Regions from separate parts of the Bradyrhizobium roseum genome, predicted to be linked through region 1. Evidence: riboswitches for the same ligand, from Rfam matches in the RefSeq annotation. Region 1 holds a riboswitch; each other region holds the start of a gene.
The links. Region 1 has a riboswitch for cobalamin ahead of QUH67_RS33945 (TonB-dependent receptor domain-containing protein). Riboswitches for the same ligand answer to the same signal wherever they lie in the genome.
Positions count from the first base shown of each region.

Region 1 (4,538 bases):
ACCAGGCGGCCCTCGCGCAGCACCAGCACGTGGTCGGCAAACCGCGCGGCCAGTCCCAGGTCATGCGTCACCACGATGACGAGCACGCCCTTGTCGGCGGTGGCGCGCAGGTTCTTCATGACGTCGATCTGGTGCCGCGGATCGAGCGAGGCGGTCGGCTCGTCGGCCAGGATGACCGGCGCCTCCACCGCCAGCGCGCGCGCCAACGCGACGCGACTGCGCTCGCCGCCGGACAGTTCGGTGACGCGGCGCTCGCTGAATTCCATGACGTCGACCGCCTGCATCGCGCGCAGCACCGCCTCCGCATCTTGCGGCGACAGCCGCGCCGGATCGGTGGCGCCATGCGGATAGCGGCCGAGCGCCACGATATCGCGCGCCGGCAGCGGCCAGTGCACGACATGCCCCTGCGGCAGATAGCCGAAGCGTTTGGCGCGCTCGCGCAGCGGCAGCGACGACAGCGCCTCGCCGCCGATCTCGATGTCGCCCTCGGACGGGATCAATCCCGCCAGCGCCCGCAGCAGCGTGGTCTTGCCGGCGCCGTTGGGTCCGACCAGCGCCACCAGATGTCCCGGCGCCAGCGCCAGCGAAACCTCATTCAGCACGACACGGCCGGCGAGCCGTACACCGAGTCCCCTTGCGGTCAGCAGCGCTACCTCGCTCATGCGACGCCTCCGCCGAGCGCGCGGCGTTCGCGCATGATCAGATAGAGGAAGAACGGCACGCCGATGATCGAGGTCAGCACGCCGACCTTGATGTCCGAGGTCGAGGGGATGATGCGTACTGCGATATCGGCGGCCAGCAGCAGCGCGGAGCCGGCGAGCGCGCTCGGCACCAGCAGCCGCCCCGGATCGTGCCCGACCAAAGGCCGCATCAGGTGCGGCGCGACCAGCCCGATGAAGCCGATGGTGCCGGTGACCGCGACCGCGCCGCCGACACCGAGGGCGACACCCGAGATGACGAACAGCCGCAACCGGCCGACATCGACGCCGAGGCTTTGCGCGGTTTCCTCGCCGAGGCTCAGCGCGCGAAAGGCATGGCGCTGGCTCAGCAGCATGATGCCGCCGGCCATGATGAAGGGAAACGCCAGCATCACGTGTTGAAAGCTGCGGTCCTCCAGCGAGCCGAGCAGCCAGAACGCGATCTCCAGCACCAGGAACGGATTAGCTGCGAGGTTCATCACCAGCGCGGTGGCCGCGCCGGCAAAGCTCGAAATCGCGAGCCCCGACAGGATCAGGATCAGCAGCCCGGCATTGCGTCCGGCGATCGACAGCAGCATGAACACGGAGCCGAACGCGGCGACGATCGCGGCCACCGGCAGCGCGTAAGAGCGCACGTCGGCAAGCCCCGATGCGATTACCAGCACGGCCCCGAAGGCCGCCGATTGCGGCGCGCCGAACAACTCGGGCGCCGCCAGCGGATTGCGCAGCAGGCCCTGCAGCGCCGCGCCCGACAACCCCAGAATGGCGCCGATCGCCAGCGCCAGCAGCATGCGCGGCAGGCGGATTTCGCGCACGATCACCTGAGAGACGTCGCTGCCGGCGCCGAACAGCGCTTCCGCCACCGCCAGCGGCGACAGCCGCACCGGGCCGATGCCGAGCGAGACCAGCGCCAGCAGCCCGACCAGGGCAGCCAGCGCCGCGGTCGCGCCGATCCTCCGTCGCGCGGCATCGTCATGGGTCAGGGTTGCGGCCTCAGCGCTCATCGATCGTCCTAAAGCAGGTTTACCCGCGCTGGTACAGGAACTTGGGGAGCAGCCTCATGCGGCAAAAATAGCGCACTCGTCCAGCGAGGGTTGCGGCATCACGCCAGACTGGATTGACGAGCAGTTTGACAAAATTCTACCCTTGTTTCCGACGGTTCCCGTTTTGGGGATCAAAAGGGAATGCGGTGCGGGGATGTTCCCCAATTCCGCGGCTGCCCCCGCAACTGTAAGCGGCGAATCCTTCGTCATAGGCCACTGGGAATCTCGGTCCTGGGAAGGCGACGATGGGGTAACGACCCGCGAGCCAGGAGACCTGCCGTCAGCCGTGGTCACACGCGAAGATGTCGGTCGGGGAGTACAGACATTGGCTTCACCGGGTCGCGCAAGCGCGATGGTGAGACTTGGTTCGCTGTGACGTGCCACTGACGTCATACCGAGGCCCAAGCCATGTCTACAACCACCCCCGCGAAGCGGCGCCGCGCGCTCCTGCTCGCCACCAGCATCCTTGCGCTGAGCGGCTCGACCGCTTCCGCGCAAACGCCGTCGACCACCCTGCCCCCCGTCGAGATCAGCGCGCCCACCGACCCGAACAAGACCCGCGCCCGGCCGCTGGACAATGACGGCAGCGGCACGACGACGCGTCCGACCCCGGCCGCACGGCCGTTGCGTGGCGCCGGCACAGGAACGTCCGACGGCGCAAGCCAGGGCACGGCCGACGCCGGCGGCACAGGCAGCGGCGTGCGGCAGTTCAACGGCATTGTCGGTGCTTCGTCGACGGTCATTACGGCCGAGCAGATCGCGCATTCGCCGACGCAGACCTTGACGGAGATCATCGCGCAGGTGCCTGGCGTTCAGTTGCAGTCGTTCTTTGGCGGCGTCAACGGCGCCAAGACGTCGATCGATATCCGCGGCTTCGGCGCATTCGCCACCGCCAATACGCTGATCCTCGTCAATGGACGCCGGCTCAATGACATCGACATGGCTGGCGTCGATCTCTCGACCATCCCGGTTCAGTCGATCGAGCGGATCGAAATCACCCGCGGCAACAGCGGCGCAGTGCTCTATGGCGACAACGCCGTCGGCGGCGTCGTCAACATCGTCCTGAAGAGCGGCGTTGGCGGCCCGCCCGTTGCCGGGCGCGTCGAGGCCGGCGTCGGCTCCTTCAACCAGCGCCTGGCCAATATCTCCGTGGCTACCAATTCGGGGCCGTGGTCGACATCGTTCTACGGCAATGCCATCAAGTCGGACGGCTATCGGGAAAACAACGCGCTCGACCAGCGCAACGGGGTCGGTAATCTCAACTACACCACGCCTGATCTCAAGGCGTTCCTGACCGTGACCGGCGACGACCAGAAGATCGGCTTGCCCGGCGGGCGGATCGTCAGCCCCTCGCAGGGCATCAACGACCTGGTCACCAACCGCCGTGGGGCCGATACGCCGTTCGATTACGCCAACCAGCAAGGCGCCAGCGCCACCGCCGGCTTCACCAAGACGCTGTGGACCGGCGCAGAACTCATCGTCGATGGAGGCGTGCGCAAGAAGGATACGCAGAGCGCGTTCTTCGGCACGGGAACCGCGGCCTCGCCGCTTCCGAGCTTCTCGTCGACTTATAATGACGCGACATTGCAGACCTGGTCGATCACCCCGCGATTGAGCGTAAAGAACTCGATTCTTGGGATGCCTTCGCAGATCCTCACCGGCATCGATTACTATGATGCGACGTTCAATCAGGAGCGCGGCGCATTCCGGGGCCTTGCTGCGACCCACACCTACGATCTGTCGCAACAGACCGTGGCCGGCTATTGGCAACAAACCCTGGGGCTGTTGCCGACGACTGATTTCTCCTACGGCGCCAGAGTGCAGAACACCAGCCTCAGTGCCCGGGATCGGTACGACCCCACTGCGCCTGGTTGTGCCGCATTCTTCGCTTGCGACATCCAGGCTTCCCCGCTGAATAGCAACGAAACCCAATACGCGCTGCACGCCGGCCTCGAGCATCGCTTCAATGAGGTGTTCTCGGTATTCGGCCGCGCCGCACGCGCGTTCCGAACCCCGACCGTCGACGAGCGCGTCGCCTCCGGCCCGGCGTTCGGGCCGCCGCCTTTCTTCCCGCCGATTGCCGGCGATTTCGGGCTGAAGACACAGACCTCGCACGACATCGAAGGCGGCCTCCGCGTCAAGACCGGCGGGTTCCAGATGCAGACCAGCATCTACAACATGGATCTCGAAAACGAGATCCAGTTCAATCCGGTATTGTTTTTCAACACCAACCTCAACACGACCCGCCGCTACGGCTCGGAGACCAGTGCTTCGCTACGCGTGACCGACGCGGTTTTGCTGCGGGGCGGCATGGCCTACACAAGGGCCGTGTTTCGTGAGGGAGATTTTGCCGGCAAGGACGTGCCGCTGGTGTCGCGCTACACCGCCAACGGCGGCGTGACCTGGAACATCTGGCAGAATTATCTCGTGTTAGACGCCACGGTGCGCGCCTGGAGCGAGCGCGCCATGGATAACGACCAGGCCAACACCCAGCGCCGTATCCCCGCGAGCGCAACCGTCGATCTGAAACTGAGCGGTGCTTACGATCGCTTCTTCTGGTCAGCCGCCGTCATCAATTTGTTCGACGCGCCGTACTACGACTACGCCATCGCCAGCACGTTCACGCCCGGCCGTTTTGCGGCCTATCCGTTGCCGGGACGTACCTACATGCTGAGGGCCGGCGCGACGTTCTGATCCAGGTCGCCGGCCGCGGGAAGAGAACCGCCATTCGATCCTGCTCGATCTCGGCTTCGGCGCGCCACGCGGAGTTTGGCGTTGGCCGGCGACCGTTACGGCC
Region 1 covers NZ_CP129212.1:7,157,500-7,162,037, forward strand. Annotated here, with positions in the region: gene QUH67_RS33935 (ABC transporter ATP-binding protein) at 1-662, opposite strand, end outside; gene QUH67_RS33940 (FecCD family ABC transporter permease) at 659-1,702, opposite strand; cobalamin riboswitch at 1,838-2,037, shown strand; gene QUH67_RS33945 (TonB-dependent receptor domain-containing protein) at 2,150-4,435, shown strand.

Region 2 (4,538 bases), 2.1 Mb from region 1:
GCAGGCCAAGCCTGAGCCAGCGATCGGAATAAGGGAACATGCGCGTCCAGATTTGGTGTTGGGCCAATTTTTCTCGCGCGGCCAATGCGTTTGGCGTGTCGTATAGCCGGAACAGGTCGGTTCCTCCCACACATTTCCAGTTGGCTGATTGCGCGAGGCGATCGAGGTGCGCGGCATCGGCGCGCAGCCGCGCCACGGTGGCCTCGGCCCAGGAACGATCCGACAATGCCGCCGTGCCGACGGCGATGGCCGGGCCGGACACCGGCCACGGGCCGGCTATTTCGGCAAGCGCAGCGACGTCGGTTTTCGAACCGAGGATGAACCCCAGTCGCACGCCGGCGAGGCCGTAGAACTTTCCGAACGAGCGCAGCACGACCAGCCGCCCTTGTCCGGCCCTGGGAGCCAGCGAAAGATCGGGCCAGGCGTCGGCGAAGCTCTCGTCGACCACCAGCCTTTCGACTCGCGTCGTCAATCGCAGCAGATCTTCCGGCGCATGCTTGCGACCATCGGGATTGTTGGGGTTGACCACAACCGCGAGATCGGCGCCTTCGAGTGCGGCAAGCGTCGCCACCTCGTCGACCTGCCAGCCGGCGTTGCGAAACGCGGCGCTGTGTTCGTTGTAAGTGGGGGTCAGGATGCGCGCGCGTGCCGGCGCAGAAAGTCGCGGGATCATCTGGATCGCCGCCTGCGCGCCGGCGACCGCGAGGATCGGCGCTTGCGACTGATAGGCCCCACCGGCGGCCGTCAGCAGACGCGCCGTCGCCGCAACGGTCGGGAGCGCGGTCCACACCTCCTGCGGCAACGACGGCAGCGGATAGGGCACGCGATTGATGCCGGTGGACAGGTCGATCCAGTCCGTACCGCCGACGCGCGCCTGCGCCGTGTCGATATCGCCGCCGTGGTCGCGAATTTGGTCCTCCTGTCGGGTCGTCAGAGCAGCGCGAGAAGCGCAAGCCCCGCGGCCAGCACAAGCATGGCCCGGCGATAAAGCGCAAGGGCGCGGTTCAAATCTGCGGCTGAAGGATCGGGGGCTTCGCCGTTCAGCCAGGGTTCCTGCGCGAGCTGACCTCCGTAGATGCGGGGGCCGGACAGCCGAACACCGAGTGCACCGGCCATCGCGGCTTCCGGCCAGCCGGCGTTGGGTGAACGGTGATGGTGCGCATCGCGCCACATTGTCGCCAGCGCCAGGCGAGGGCGAACGGAAACGATCGCGAACAACAACCCCGTCAGCCGCGCCGGAATCAGGTTCGCGACATCATCGATACGCGCCGCCGCCCAGCCGAAAGCTTCATGCCTTGGGGTGCGATGGCCGATCATGGAGTCCAGCGTGTTGATCGCCTTGTAGGCCGCAATGCCCGGAAGACCGAGGATTGCGCCCCAGAACAGCGGTGCCACGATTCCATCGGAGGTGTTTTCGGCGAGGCTCTCGGTCGCAGCCCTCGCGATGCCGGCCGCATCGAGCTGCGACGGATCGCGTCCGACGATCATGGCGACCGCCTGTCGTGCCGCCGGCAGATCGCCCGACATCAACGGCCGCGCCACGGCATCGACATGGTCGTGCATCGAGCGCGCGGCGACAAGCGGCCAGGCCAAAATTGCGGTGAGGACCAAGCCCGGCCATCCGCCGGGCAACATGGCCGCACAGGCCCAGCCCACGCCCGCCGCAAGCGTGATGATGGCAATTGCCACACCGATTCCAGCGCCGCGCCGCATGGCGGCGGTGCCGTCCGCGCGGTTGAAGGTCTGGTCCAGCACGGCCGTCAGCGCCCCGATCCATGTGACGGGATGCCCGATCCGGGCGTGGATCGCCGATGGCCAGCCGAGGACTGCGTCGGTCGCCAATGCGAGCAGCATGATGCCGGCTCCGCCCATTGTTTTACGCATCTCCGTTGCAGCTATCGGGTTTATTGGCGAAGCGACGCCTGCTGACAAGCCCACGCGATCGAACACGCATCCGGTGCAGTCTCGCGTTGGATGCGCGCGCAGATACGATTGACTCCGCGGATCAACTGTTCTTAGTCTCGCCGCGACGGTTCCCCTTCGGGGATCAAAAGGGAATGCGGTGAGGGCAGTTCTTTGAACAACGGTTCTTTGAACGAGGTCTCGATTCCGCGGCTGCCCCCGCAACTGTAAGCGGCGAGCCTTTCGTCAATTGCCACTGGGATCAAACCCGGGAAGGCGACGGAAGGCAGCGACCCGCGAGCCAGGAGACCTGCCGCCGGTCGTGGTCACACGCGAGCACATTGGGCGGGGTGTCCTGATGGTAGCCGAACCTTGGCCCGGCAAGCGGGCTGCGGGGAGACTTCGTTCGCGGTGACGTGCCACGTTAGCCGCGAGTCGAACTATGAACTCCGTCTCCCGCCGTGCGTCGCAACGCACCTTTTTTTTGTATTCTATTGCTCTCTCCTCCATTCTCTGGCCGCTCGACGCGTGGACGCAGAGCACGCCGCAAGCGAGCCGGACGCTCGATCCGGTCGTCGTGACGACGCCGACGCGCACGGTCACCGCGCACCAGTCCAGCAGCAGCGCGAGTGCCGGCCGTTCAACCCGTGGCGGCAGGAAGCGCACGGCGGCGGCGACACCATCGACAATTGTTCCGACCGCACCGGCCGCGCCCCCGCTGACGTTGAACCAGACGGCAGGCAGCGGCAGCCGTCTCAACCTGACGCGGCTGCAGACGCCGGCCAGCGTTGAAATCATCAACGCCGAGACCATGGCCGAACGCGGCCAGCACAGCGTGATCGCCGCCGTCACCCAGAACGCGACCGGCTTCACCGCCAGTCCCGCGCCCGGCAATGGCGGGCTCTCCTTCAACACCCGCGGCTTCACCGGCAATTCGACGGTGATGACGCTCTACGACGGCACGCGGCTTTATGTCGGCGCGGGCACCCTGACGTTCCCGTTCGACACCTGGTCGGCGCAACGCATCGAAGTGCTGCGCGGGCCGGCGTCGGTGATGTACGGCGAGGGGGCCGTCGGGGGCGCGATCAATGTGATCTCGAAGATGCCACTCACCGTCCAGCGCAACGAGGCGGAAGTGTCTGTCGACAGCAACATGACCAAACGACTCGCGGTCGACAGCGGCGGCCCGATCAACAAGGACGTCGCCTATCGCGTGACCGCCATCGGCAACATGTCGGATGGTTGGGTCGATCGCGACAAGACGTCCAACGCTGCGGTCTCTGCCGCGGTTCGCGTGCAGGCCTCGGAGACGCTGGCATGGACGCTGTCCACCGATTACGGCGATCGCAGTCCGTCGCGCTATTTCGGCACGCCGTTGATCAACGGGCGGCTCGACGAGTCCCTGCGGTTCAAGAACTACAATGTCGGCGACAGCAGCATCCGCTACCGCGACAGCTGGAATCAGCTGAAGACAGAATGGCAGGTCAGCGACAGCATCACGGTCCACAATGCGCTGTACTACCTGAACAGCCAGCGTCACTGGCGCAATGTCGAAAGCTACGCCTGGAACAAGACCACGGGCCTGATCGACCGCAGTTCCTATATCGAGATATTTCACAACCAGCAGCAGATCGGCAACCGGATGGACGCGACCTTTCGCGGCCATGTGCTGGGGATGAAGAACGAGTTCGTTGCAGGTTTCGACGTCAACCGGATCGATTTCACCCACACGAACAACTCGCCCTATAGCGGCGCCTCGTCGGTCAATCCCTATTCGTTCGATCCCGGCGTGTTTCTGAGCCCGATCCCCACCGTCCCGTCCTTCAGCACCGTCACCAGCCAGTATGCCGTGTTCGCCGAGGACCGGCTGTCGGTGACCGATCAGCTATCGCTGGTCTTCGGCGTGCGCCAGGACCAGCCGGTCGTCAACCGCACCGACCTGATCACGCCGGCAAACGGTTTTGAAAAGTCGTTCTCGGCGACGAGCTGGCGCGCCGGCGCGGTGTATAATCTGGTCAAGGATATCGCGCTGTACGGACAATATTCGACGGCGGTCGATCCGGTCGGCAGTCTGATCACGCTGGCGACCACGCAGAAGGATTTTCAGCTATCCACCGGCAAGCAGGCCGAGGTCGGGATCAAGCAATCGTTCTGGCAGGGCCGCGGCGAGTGGACGTTCGCTGGCTATCACATCGTGAAGAACAACCTGCTGGCACGCGATCCCAGCAATCCGGCGTTGACCCAGCAGATCGGCCAGCAATCGTCGCGCGGCGTCGAAGCGTCGATCGGGCTGGTGCTCGATCATGGCTGGCGCATCGACGCCAACACGGCCTGGCTGCGCGCAAAATACGATGACTTCGTCCAGTCGGTGAATGGCGCTGCCGTCAATTTCGCCGGCAACGTTCCCGTCAATGTCCCGCAGCAGGTATCGAATGTTTGGCTGACCTGGGCATTCGCGCCGCAATGGTCCGTCAATGGCGGCGTTCAGATCGTCGGCCGAACCTTCGCCGACAACGCCAACACGCTGGCGCGTCCAGCCTATACCGTGGTCAATGGCGGGTTGCAGTGGAAGCCGGATGCGAAGACCACCATGGCCCTGCGGGTCTACAACCTGTTCGACACGGTCTATGCCACAT
Region 2 covers NZ_CP129212.1:1,941,838-1,946,375, forward strand. Annotated here, with positions in the region: gene cobD (threonine-phosphate decarboxylase CobD) at 1-910, opposite strand, end outside; gene cbiB (adenosylcobinamide-phosphate synthase CbiB) at 931-1,854, opposite strand; cobalamin riboswitch at 2,014-2,234, shown strand; gene QUH67_RS09175 (TonB-dependent receptor) at 2,345-4,538, shown strand, end outside.
Region 2: linked by a shared signal. The riboswitch ahead of QUH67_RS09175 (TonB-dependent receptor) and the one ahead of QUH67_RS33945 (TonB-dependent receptor domain-containing protein) in region 1 are both predicted to bind cobalamin.

Region 3 (4,538 bases), 2.1 Mb from region 1:
TCCCGAGCTTGGTCAGATCCGCGTCACCCGCATGGTCGGTGCCTTCGCAGCGGGACGGATCATCAATCCGCAACTGGTGCGGAGCCAGCTCTACGGCGGCATGATCTGGGGCATGTCGTTTGCGCTGCATGAGGAAGCCATCACCGACCGTCGCAGCGGCAGGATCATGAATGCCAATCTCGGCGAGTACCACATCCCGGTGAATGCGGACGTGCCCAGCCTCGACGTGCTGACGGTAGAGGAGCATGATCCCCACGTTAACGCGCTCGGCATCAAGGGCGTCGGCGAGATCGGCATCACCGGCAGCGCCGGCGCGGTGGCGAATGCCGTCTGGCACGCGACCGGCGTGCGAGTCCGCCGCTTCCCGGTTCGGATCGAAGAACTGCTGACGCCGCTGTAGCGACAGAACTGCACTCTCGCTCCCGCTTGCGGGGGCGAGGGCGGTTCGAACTTGCGGCGTTGTGAGGCATGGAACGCGTGCTGGCGCGCGATATCAGGCGCTATCGCGTCTCAGAATATAGACGTCCATGATCCAGCCGATCCTCTCGCGCGCCTGACCACGGGCCTCGAGGATTCGTGGGGCTGTCTCCAGGAGAGGACCAGAAAGCGTCATCTCTTCCGCCATACCGACATAGGCCCCCCACCAGATCGTAATGCCTGCGGGGTCCAGGTGCTGGAATGCACAATCGCCATCGAGCATCACCACCAACGTATCGACGCTGGCGGGCCAGCCGGTGTCGCGCAATGCGCGGCCGGTTGTGACGAGAAACGGCGCGCCGATATCGGTGAGGGGGATCGCATGGGACGCGGCCAGGGCATGGATCGAGGTGATGCCTGGAATCACCCGGACGCTCGGTGCGGGCTGCAAGCGCGAGGCAATGCGCAGCGTGCTGTCGTAGAGCGTCGGATCGCCCCAAACCAGCAACGCCACCGACCCGTCGCCGGAGACCTCGGATCGAATGGTATCGGACCAGACCTCGGCAATGGCGTCGTGCCAGTCATCGACGCCGCAGCGATAATCCGCGTTGGTCCGATCACGAAGCGGCAGGTCGAATTCCACGATCCGCGTGGCGGGATTTGTCACGACTTCGGCGCAGATCGAACGGCGGAGGTTGGCGAGATCAGCCTTGTCCGCGCCCTTGCGCGGAATCAGAACGAGGTCGGCGGAATTGAGCGCCCGGATCGCTTGCAGCGTCAGATGCTCGGGGTTGCCGGTGCCGATGCCCACCAGAAGGAGCTCGATCATCTGCCTCCAATTGAAGACGCGGCCGACATCGCGGCCGCGCTCCGGTTCTCACGATGCAGATCAGGCCGCGTGATAAAGCCGTTGCGTCACCAGTGGCGAGCCGCGCAGTGCATGCAGCGACTTGGCGGCGGCGAGGATCGCAAGATCGGCCAGCGGCTCGATCAGAACGACCGCCATGTAGGCTGCGCCAAAACCTGCGACCGAGGACAGGTTCGCAGCCGTGAGACCGGCGCCATAGATCGCCCAGAACGCCACCCAGGCCACGACGCCGCCTTGATAAGCGGTCGAGAGCGTCAGCGCCTGGCTGTATTTCAGGTCGATATAGGCGGTGCCGGGCGCAATCACGCGGCCGGCCAGCGCGTGAATCGCGAACAGCGGAACCAGCAGCGTCGTGACGTTCATGCCATATTGCGGCAGGTCGGTCGGCGAGAAGAACAAGCCCTGGATCAGCAGGCCCAGCGCCAGCCCGATCGCCGAAGGCGCAGCGCCCAGGATCAGGAACAATGTCGAGCCCAGAATAAAGTGCACTTCGGATACGCCGACCGGAAAATGCGGCATCACTTCGAAGAAGATGAAAACGCAGACGGTTGCGACCGCGCTGCGCAGGAGCAGCGACACCGGGCCCTTTTCGCCGATGGACCGGACGACGGCTCTCAGGGCAACGGCGCCTGCCGCTGCGGCCGTCGCGTAACTCAGTACGATCTTGCTGCTGTCGACGAGACCGGGTTCGATATGCATGAAGTCCTCCGTGCCGTCTTCCCCGACGGCAGTTGGTTAAGCGAGGTAGTTCGGGTGCAACGTGCACCTGACGGCAGGTCTCCTGACTTGCGGGTTGTCGCCGCTCCGGACCTTCCCAGCCCGAGATGGACCAGTGGCATTTCCCGGGGCGGCTCGCCGCTTACAGTTGCGGGGGCAGTCGCGGATTTGGCGCCTGATGGCTGCGCCTCACCGCATTCCCTCTTGTCGCCTCGGCGTTTCGGCCGAGATGAACCGTCGTCGCTAGCGTTGTCACCGGCCTCCGGCCAAGTCAAGGGCGGCCCGCTGCTAGTGCGCCGTACAGGATCACGGCGGGGGCGCTGCTGCTCTCGGTCGCCATCAGGTCGGCCAGTTTGGTCACCGTCGTGCGCGTCAGTTGCTGGTCGGGATGGCTGACAGATTCGGCCAGCATGGCCGGCGTGTTTCCCGGCAAACCCGCCGCGATCAGCCGTCGCGCAAGTTCAGGAAAGGTGCGCTTGCCCATGAAGACGGCGGTTGTGGCCGACGGATCCGCCAGCGCCGCAAAATCCAGTTCTTCGGGAAGTGCACCTGTCACGTCATGGCCGGTCACGAATTGCACGCGCCGCGACAACAGCCGCCGGGTCAGCGGCATGCCGGCCGCGGCCGCCGCGGCACAGGCCGAGGTGACGCCGGGAATGATTTCATAGCCGATGCCGGCCACCGACAGCGCCTCGATTTCCTCTTCCAAGCGGCCGAAAACTCCAGCGTCACCGGACTTCAACCGCACCACCTTCGCATGCGTCTTCGCATAATCGACCAGGAGGCGGCTGACATGCTGCTGGCGCGGCGAGACGCGGCCGGCGCGCTTGCCGACGCTCACCAGATCGGCCCCGGTGCGGACATGGGCGAGAATGGGGCCGGATGAGAGGTCGTCGAACAGCACGGCGTCGGCGGCCTGCAACCGCGCCACCGCCTTCAGCGTCAGAAGTTCGGGATCGCCGGGACCGGACGAGACAAACGAGACAAAGCCGGTCATGTCGCCTCCGCGATCAGATGAAAGAACGAACCGGTGGCGCGGCCGCCGCCGTCGAAATTCCTGGTTGATCCGGTTTCCGGCACGGCGGCGCCGGAGGCATCGACGACCTGCGCGAGCGGCGCGTCGTTATGTTCGAGGATGCTGGCATAGTGGAATTCATGCCCGCGCAACCGGGCGCCGGCGCCGTAACCGGGAATCGGCGAGGCCAATCGCGCGAGGCGATAGCCGAGATGCATGCGCCGCTTCTCGAACGAGGTGGTGAGCTTGAAAAGTCCTGCCATTTCGTGCCGCACGCCCGAGGCGTCGATCAGGCCTTCGCCCATCGCCATGTAGCCCCCGCATTCGCCATGCACCGGCCGGGTCTCGGCGAAATTCTGGAGTTCCGAACGGAATCGGGAAGCGGCGGCCAGTCGTCCGGCGTGTAACTCCGGATAGCCGCCCGGTAGCCAGCAGGCATCGGCCGATGCGTCCGGCGCTTGGTCCGCCAACGGCGAGAACGGCAGAATTTCCGCGCCCGCCGCGCGCCATCCCGCCAGCAAATGCGGGTAGATGAAGGAGAACGCGGTGTCGCGCGCGAGCGCGATCCGGTTGCCCGGCGGAGAGATGTCTTGGAGTCCGACGGAGTTCGCCGTTGGCGTCTGCGCCGCGATCGCGCGCAGCGCCGCCAGGTCCACATGCGCGGCGATGAAATCGGCCATCTCGGTCAACGTCTGCGCAAGGCGAGGTTGCTCCTCGGCCTGCACGAGGCCGAGGTGGCGCTCAGGCAACGCCACCGATGGCCGCCGCGGCAACGCGCCGAGCACGCGGATGCCGGCTGCTTCCATGCCGGCGCGCGCCAGCGCCTCGTGGCGCGGGCTCGCCACGCGATTGAGCACGACCCCCGCGAGCGCGACGTCTCTTCGCAGCGTCGCAAAGCCGAGCGCGACCGCCGCCGCCGATTGTGCCTGGCCGGACACGTCGAGCACCAGTACCACGGGCCAGCCCGCCAGCGCTGCGATGTCGGCGCTGGCGCCGGTTCCGGTCTCGCCGCGCGACGCTACGCCGTCGAACAGTCCCATCGAGCCCTCGGCCAGCACCAGGTCGGCGCCGTCCGCCGCCTGCATCGAGGCGAAAAGCTGCGCCGGCTGCATCGCCCAGCTGTCGAGGTTGAGCGAAGCGCGCCCGGACGCCGCGGCATGGAACGCCGGGTCGATGTAGTCGGGGCCGCACTTGAACGGCTGCACGGAAATTCCCTGCGCGCGAAACGCCGCCAGCAGGCCCAGCATCAAGGTGGTCTTGCCCGTCCCCGACGCGGGCGCGGAAATGACGAGGCCAGGCGGGATCACGCGCCCTCCGGAAAACGTGGATCGATGCCGACGGGACGAAAGCGGCGGTCGTAGTCGCCGGCATAAAGCCGGCTTTCGTCGAAATCCTGCGCGCCGATGGCGCGCCCAACCAGAATCAGCGCGGTGCGCTCCATGATGCCGGCCACGGCAGCGTCGAGTGTTGCGAGCGTTGCGATGACGATGCGCTGGTCGGGCCAGCTCGCGCGCCAGACGA
Region 3 covers NZ_CP129212.1:1,923,402-1,927,939, forward strand. Annotated here, with positions in the region: gene QUH67_RS09070 (xanthine dehydrogenase family protein molybdopterin-binding subunit) at 1-400, shown strand, start outside; gene cobF (precorrin-6A synthase (deacetylating)) at 494-1,246, opposite strand; gene QUH67_RS09080 (energy-coupling factor ABC transporter permease) at 1,307-1,984, opposite strand; cobalamin riboswitch at 2,040-2,255, opposite strand; gene cobA (uroporphyrinogen-III C-methyltransferase) at 2,274-2,999, opposite strand; gene QUH67_RS09090 (cobyrinate a,c-diamide synthase) at 2,996-4,321, opposite strand; gene cobM (precorrin-4 C(11)-methyltransferase) at 4,321-4,538, opposite strand, start outside.
Region 3: linked by a shared signal. The riboswitch ahead of QUH67_RS09080 (energy-coupling factor ABC transporter permease) and the one ahead of QUH67_RS33945 (TonB-dependent receptor domain-containing protein) in region 1 are both predicted to bind cobalamin.

Region 4 (4,538 bases), 2.1 Mb from region 1:
TTGCTCCAGCCGCAGCAGGCCTGCAGGGATCGCACTGGCGATTTGCGGCGGCGGCAGATGTCCCAACGTCACGGCGCCGATCCGGCGTTTGGCCTGCGCGGATTCGCCGGGGTCGTTGACGATGAAGGGGTAGATCACCGGCAGTCCTGCCGTCAGCGCTTCCGGCCAGCAGTTTTCCGACAGGGCGACCGATTTTCCCGGCAGCCATTCCAGCGTGCCATGCGCCCCGATATGCACCAGCGCGTCGACCTGTTGCGCGCGCAGCCAGAGATAAAAAGCGACATAGCCATGCGGCGGCGTGCGCGCGAGGTCATGGTAGTCGGCATCACGCGACGACACGTCGCCGCGTTCGGGCTGCAGTGCAACCAGCGCATGGCCGCGATGGAGCGCGGCGAAATGGAATGCGCCGTCGCGCACCGAGGGATCGGCTTCCGGCTCGCCCCAGGCGGCGGCCAGCGCGGTTTGCAACGGCTCGGGAAGGCGGGCAAGCGCGGTGCGATACGCATCCACCGGCCAGGCCCGCATTTGCGATGACAGTTCCGACGTCAGCGGCAGGCCTTCGCTGACCGAATAACCGTCGCTGGCGAGATCGGACAAAATTGATTCAGCCGAAGCCAGCGCATCGAGCCCTACCGCGTGCGCCATCTGGTCCGCACGTCCGGGATAGGTCGAGAGCACGAGCGCCAGCTTGCGTGACGGCGCCGGCGTCGAAGCCAGCCGATGCCAGCCGGCCACGCGATCGGCGACCGCTTCGATACGCGCGCTGTCGGCGCGATGGACGAAGCGGGAATACTGCAGATCCGCATCGCGCTTGCCCGGCGATTTGAAGCTGGTGACGCCGGCAAAGATGCGCCCGTCGAGTTCTGGCAGCACCACATGCATGGCAAGGTCGGCGGCAGACAATCCGCGCTCCGATGCAGCCCAGTCGCGTTTGCGCGCCGTCGACAGCGCGACCTGAAACACCGGGCAGCCTGATACATCGAGCGGCGATGTGCCGTCATTGCCGCGCGCGGAGAAGGCGGTGGCGTTGACGATGGCGGCGGGGGCCCGTTTGCGAAGCGCGTCGCGTGTCCATTCGCTGGCGCCGGGCGCTTTCAGCGAGGGCACGAACAGTCCGATCGCCCCGAACCCGCGCGACTGGAACGCGTCGATCAGCGCATCGACCGGTCCGGTATCGGCCGCGGTCAGATAGGAACGATAGAAGGTTACGACGATCAGCGCGCCGCCGGATGACGCCGGTTCGGTGACGACACCACGTGCGGGATCGTACCAGCCGTAATCGGGAATGATTTTTTCGCCTTGCACCGGACCGGCATAGAGCCCGGCGGCCAGCGCCAATTGTGCGAGAGCAGCCTGCGCCGCCACCGCGCCGCCGGCATCGCAAAGCGCGGAAAGCCGCCGCAAGGTCGAGACCGGCAGGGTCGAGAATGCGTCGAGCCGGATGTCTTCACGCCCGTCGCCCGGCAGCACCGCGAGGGCGATGCCCCGCTGTCGCGCGAGATCGCCCACCTGGTTGAGGCCGTAGGGCCAGTAGCTTTCGCCGCCGATCAGGCGGATCAGGATCCCCCTGGCGTCTGAAAGCGTCGCGTCAATGTAAGTGTCGACCGACATCGGATGGCGCAGCGCGACCAGATTGGCCAGTCGTAGCGTCGGCAATGTGCCGTTGGCGCGATGCCAGCCGGCCGCGAACGCGCCGAGATCGCTGTCGGAAAACGACAAAGCGACCAGATCCGCAGGCGTCTGCCCGAGATCGTAGGCGGTCGCCGTCTCGTCGAGCGCGCAACTGTCGCGGTAGCCGCCATGCATGCCCGGTCAGACCCCCAGCGTTGCCTCGATGGCAGCGCGATCGATGTGGCGGCGTTCGGCAATGACGACGAGTTGCGACGTCCGGGGCGTGTCGCCCCACGGCCGATCGAACTGGCTGCGCACCCGTTCGCCGACGGCCTGCACCAGCAGCCGCATCGGCTTGCCCTTGACGGCGACATAGCCCTTCACGCGCAAAATATTCTGTTCGCGCGCGAGCCGGCGGATGGATTCGGCCAGCACGTCCGGATCAACCGTCTCCGGCAGGCTGACCGAGACGCTGTCGAAATCATCATGCTCGTGATCGTCCTCGCCGTCGTGATGCGAGGGGCGGGCGGCGATATCGTTTTCGGCGGCGCTGTTGAGACCGAGGATGATTCGGGGATCGATGATGCCATCCGTCATCGCCAGCATCGGCACTGCGCGCGGCGATTCCGCCGAGATGATCGAACGCGCGGCGGCCAGACCGGCGTCGCCGGCGAGATCGGCCTTCGACAACAGCACGATGTCGGCGCAGGCCACCTGGTCCTCGAACACTTCCGACAGCGGCGTCTCATGGTCGATGCTGTCGTCGGAAGCGCGCTGCGCGGCGATCGCATCGGGGTCGGGCGCAAAGCGTCCTGCCGCCACCGCTTCGGCATCGGCGAGCGTGATCACGCCGTCGACCGTGATGCGCGAGCGGATCGCGGGCCAGTCGAACGCCTTCAACAGCGGTTTTGGCAGCGCCAGTCCGGAGGTCTCGATCAGGATGTGATCGGGCCGCTGCGGCATCGCCATCAGCGCCTCGATCGTCGGGATGAAATCGTCGGCCACCGTGCAGCAGATACAGCCGTTGGCGAGCTCGACGATATTCTCGACCGGGCAGTTTTCGTCGGCGCAGGATTTCAGGATATCGCCGTCGACGCCGAGCGTGCCGAACTCGTTGACGAGAATCGCCAGCCGCTTGCCGCCGGGATTACGCATCAGATGACGGATCAGCGTGGTTTTTCCGGAACCGAGAAAACCGGTGATCACGGTGACGGGTGTTTTGGCGAGATCGTTCATGCCAGCACCATCGGCGGAATGCGGGCAAGGCTTTGTTTGCGGAAGATTGTCGGGCGTTCGCGCCAGGGCACGAGGCCGTCGGGCGCGTTCGCATAGGCGGCGGCGCCGGACAGAATTTCGGGTGCGTCGTTTTCCGACAGCCTGCCGTAGACGTAGGACCAGCGGCCCGGCGCGCTCAGTGCAACCGAGCATCCCTGCGAGCAGGCGGAAAGACATTCCACCGGCACGATCTGCACCGCCTCGGGCGCGCCGGCCGCTATCAGCGCGGCGTGCAGCCGTGCGCCCGGACAGGCCGCGCCATCGGGCACCGTTTCTCCGGCTTTGCAGGTGATGCAGACATGCAGCGAAACGCTCATCATCTTGTCCCATGCTTTCATACGAAAGGGCAGGACAGGAGGCGGCGCGACCGAATGAACGGATAGCGCATCCAACCGGCCGCGGAACACCCCGTCCGCCCGTTCAGTCAGTGCGCTGGCAGGTCTCCCGGCTTGCGGATTCAGGGTTTCCCCAACGGTCACTCCACCTTCCCAGCGTTATCGCCAGTGGCCTGGAGTGACCTAATCCGGTCACGGTCGCGGGGGCGGCTGCGCTTCGGGGTTTCCCCTATCGCATTCCCTCTTCGCCTGTCATAGACAGGAACCAACGCTGCTTCACATGCGGAATAATCAGCTTCCTTGTCAAGCAACAGAATGTGCCATGACCCAAGACGCCGAGCAGACCGAAGACGACCGCCATGCCGCCAGAATGGCCAAGAAGAAGGTCGCGCGTGACAAGATCATGGCCACCAAGCAGGGCGAGAAGGGCCTGATCATCGTCCATACCGGCGCCGGCAAGGGCAAGTCGTCTTCCGGTTTCGGCATGATCCTGCGGTGCATCGCCCATGGCATGCCCTCGGCCGTGGTGCAGTTCATCAAGGGCGCCTGGGACACCGGCGAGCGCCGTCTGATCGACGGCCATTTCGCTCAGCTTTGCCAGTTCTACGCCATGGGCGAAGGCTTTACCTGGGAAACCCAGGATCGCGCCCGCGACATTGCCGCCGCCCGGGCCGGTTGGGAGAAGGCCAAGGAACTGATCCGAAACCCGGACATTCGGCTGGTGCTGCTCGACGAAATCAACATCGCGCTGCGCTACGACTATCTCGACGTCGCAGAGATCGTGACCTTTTTGCAGGAAGAGAAGCCGCCGCTCACACACGTGGTTTTGACCGGCCGCAATGCCAAGGAAGAACTCATGGGGATTGCCGACCTCGTCACCGAGATGACGCTGGTCAAGCATCCGTTCCGGTCCGGCATCAAGGCCCAGCCGGGCGTCGAGTTCTGATCCCATGCGCGCGCTGATGATCCAGGGCGCGGGCTCCAATGTGGGCAAGTCGCTGCTGGTGGCAGGGCTGTGCCGCGCCGCGAGAATACGCGGTCTCAAGGTCGCGCCCTTCAAGCCGCAGAACATGTCCAACAACGCGGCGGTCACGGCGGACGGCGGCGAGATCGGGCGCGCGCAGGCGCTGCAGGCGCTGGCCTGCGGGATCGAGCCGCACACCGACATGAATCCGATCCTGCTCAAGCCGGAAAGCGAGATGGGCTCGCAGGTGATCGTGCAGGGACGCCGGCTGACGGCGGTGCGGGCGCGCGAATATTCGGCGCTGAAGCCGAAACTCATGGCGCCGGTGCTGGAAAGTTTTGATCGCCTGAAGC
Region 4 covers NZ_CP129212.1:1,935,477-1,940,014, forward strand. Annotated here, with positions in the region: gene cobN (cobaltochelatase subunit CobN) at 1-1,806, opposite strand, end outside; gene cobW (cobalamin biosynthesis protein CobW) at 1,813-2,847, opposite strand; gene QUH67_RS09145 (DUF1636 domain-containing protein) at 2,844-3,203, opposite strand; cobalamin riboswitch at 3,304-3,506, opposite strand; gene cobO (cob(I)yrinic acid a,c-diamide adenosyltransferase) at 3,544-4,167, shown strand; gene QUH67_RS09155 (cobyric acid synthase) at 4,172-4,538, shown strand, end outside.
Region 4: linked by a shared signal. The riboswitch ahead of QUH67_RS09145 (DUF1636 domain-containing protein) and the one ahead of QUH67_RS33945 (TonB-dependent receptor domain-containing protein) in region 1 are both predicted to bind cobalamin.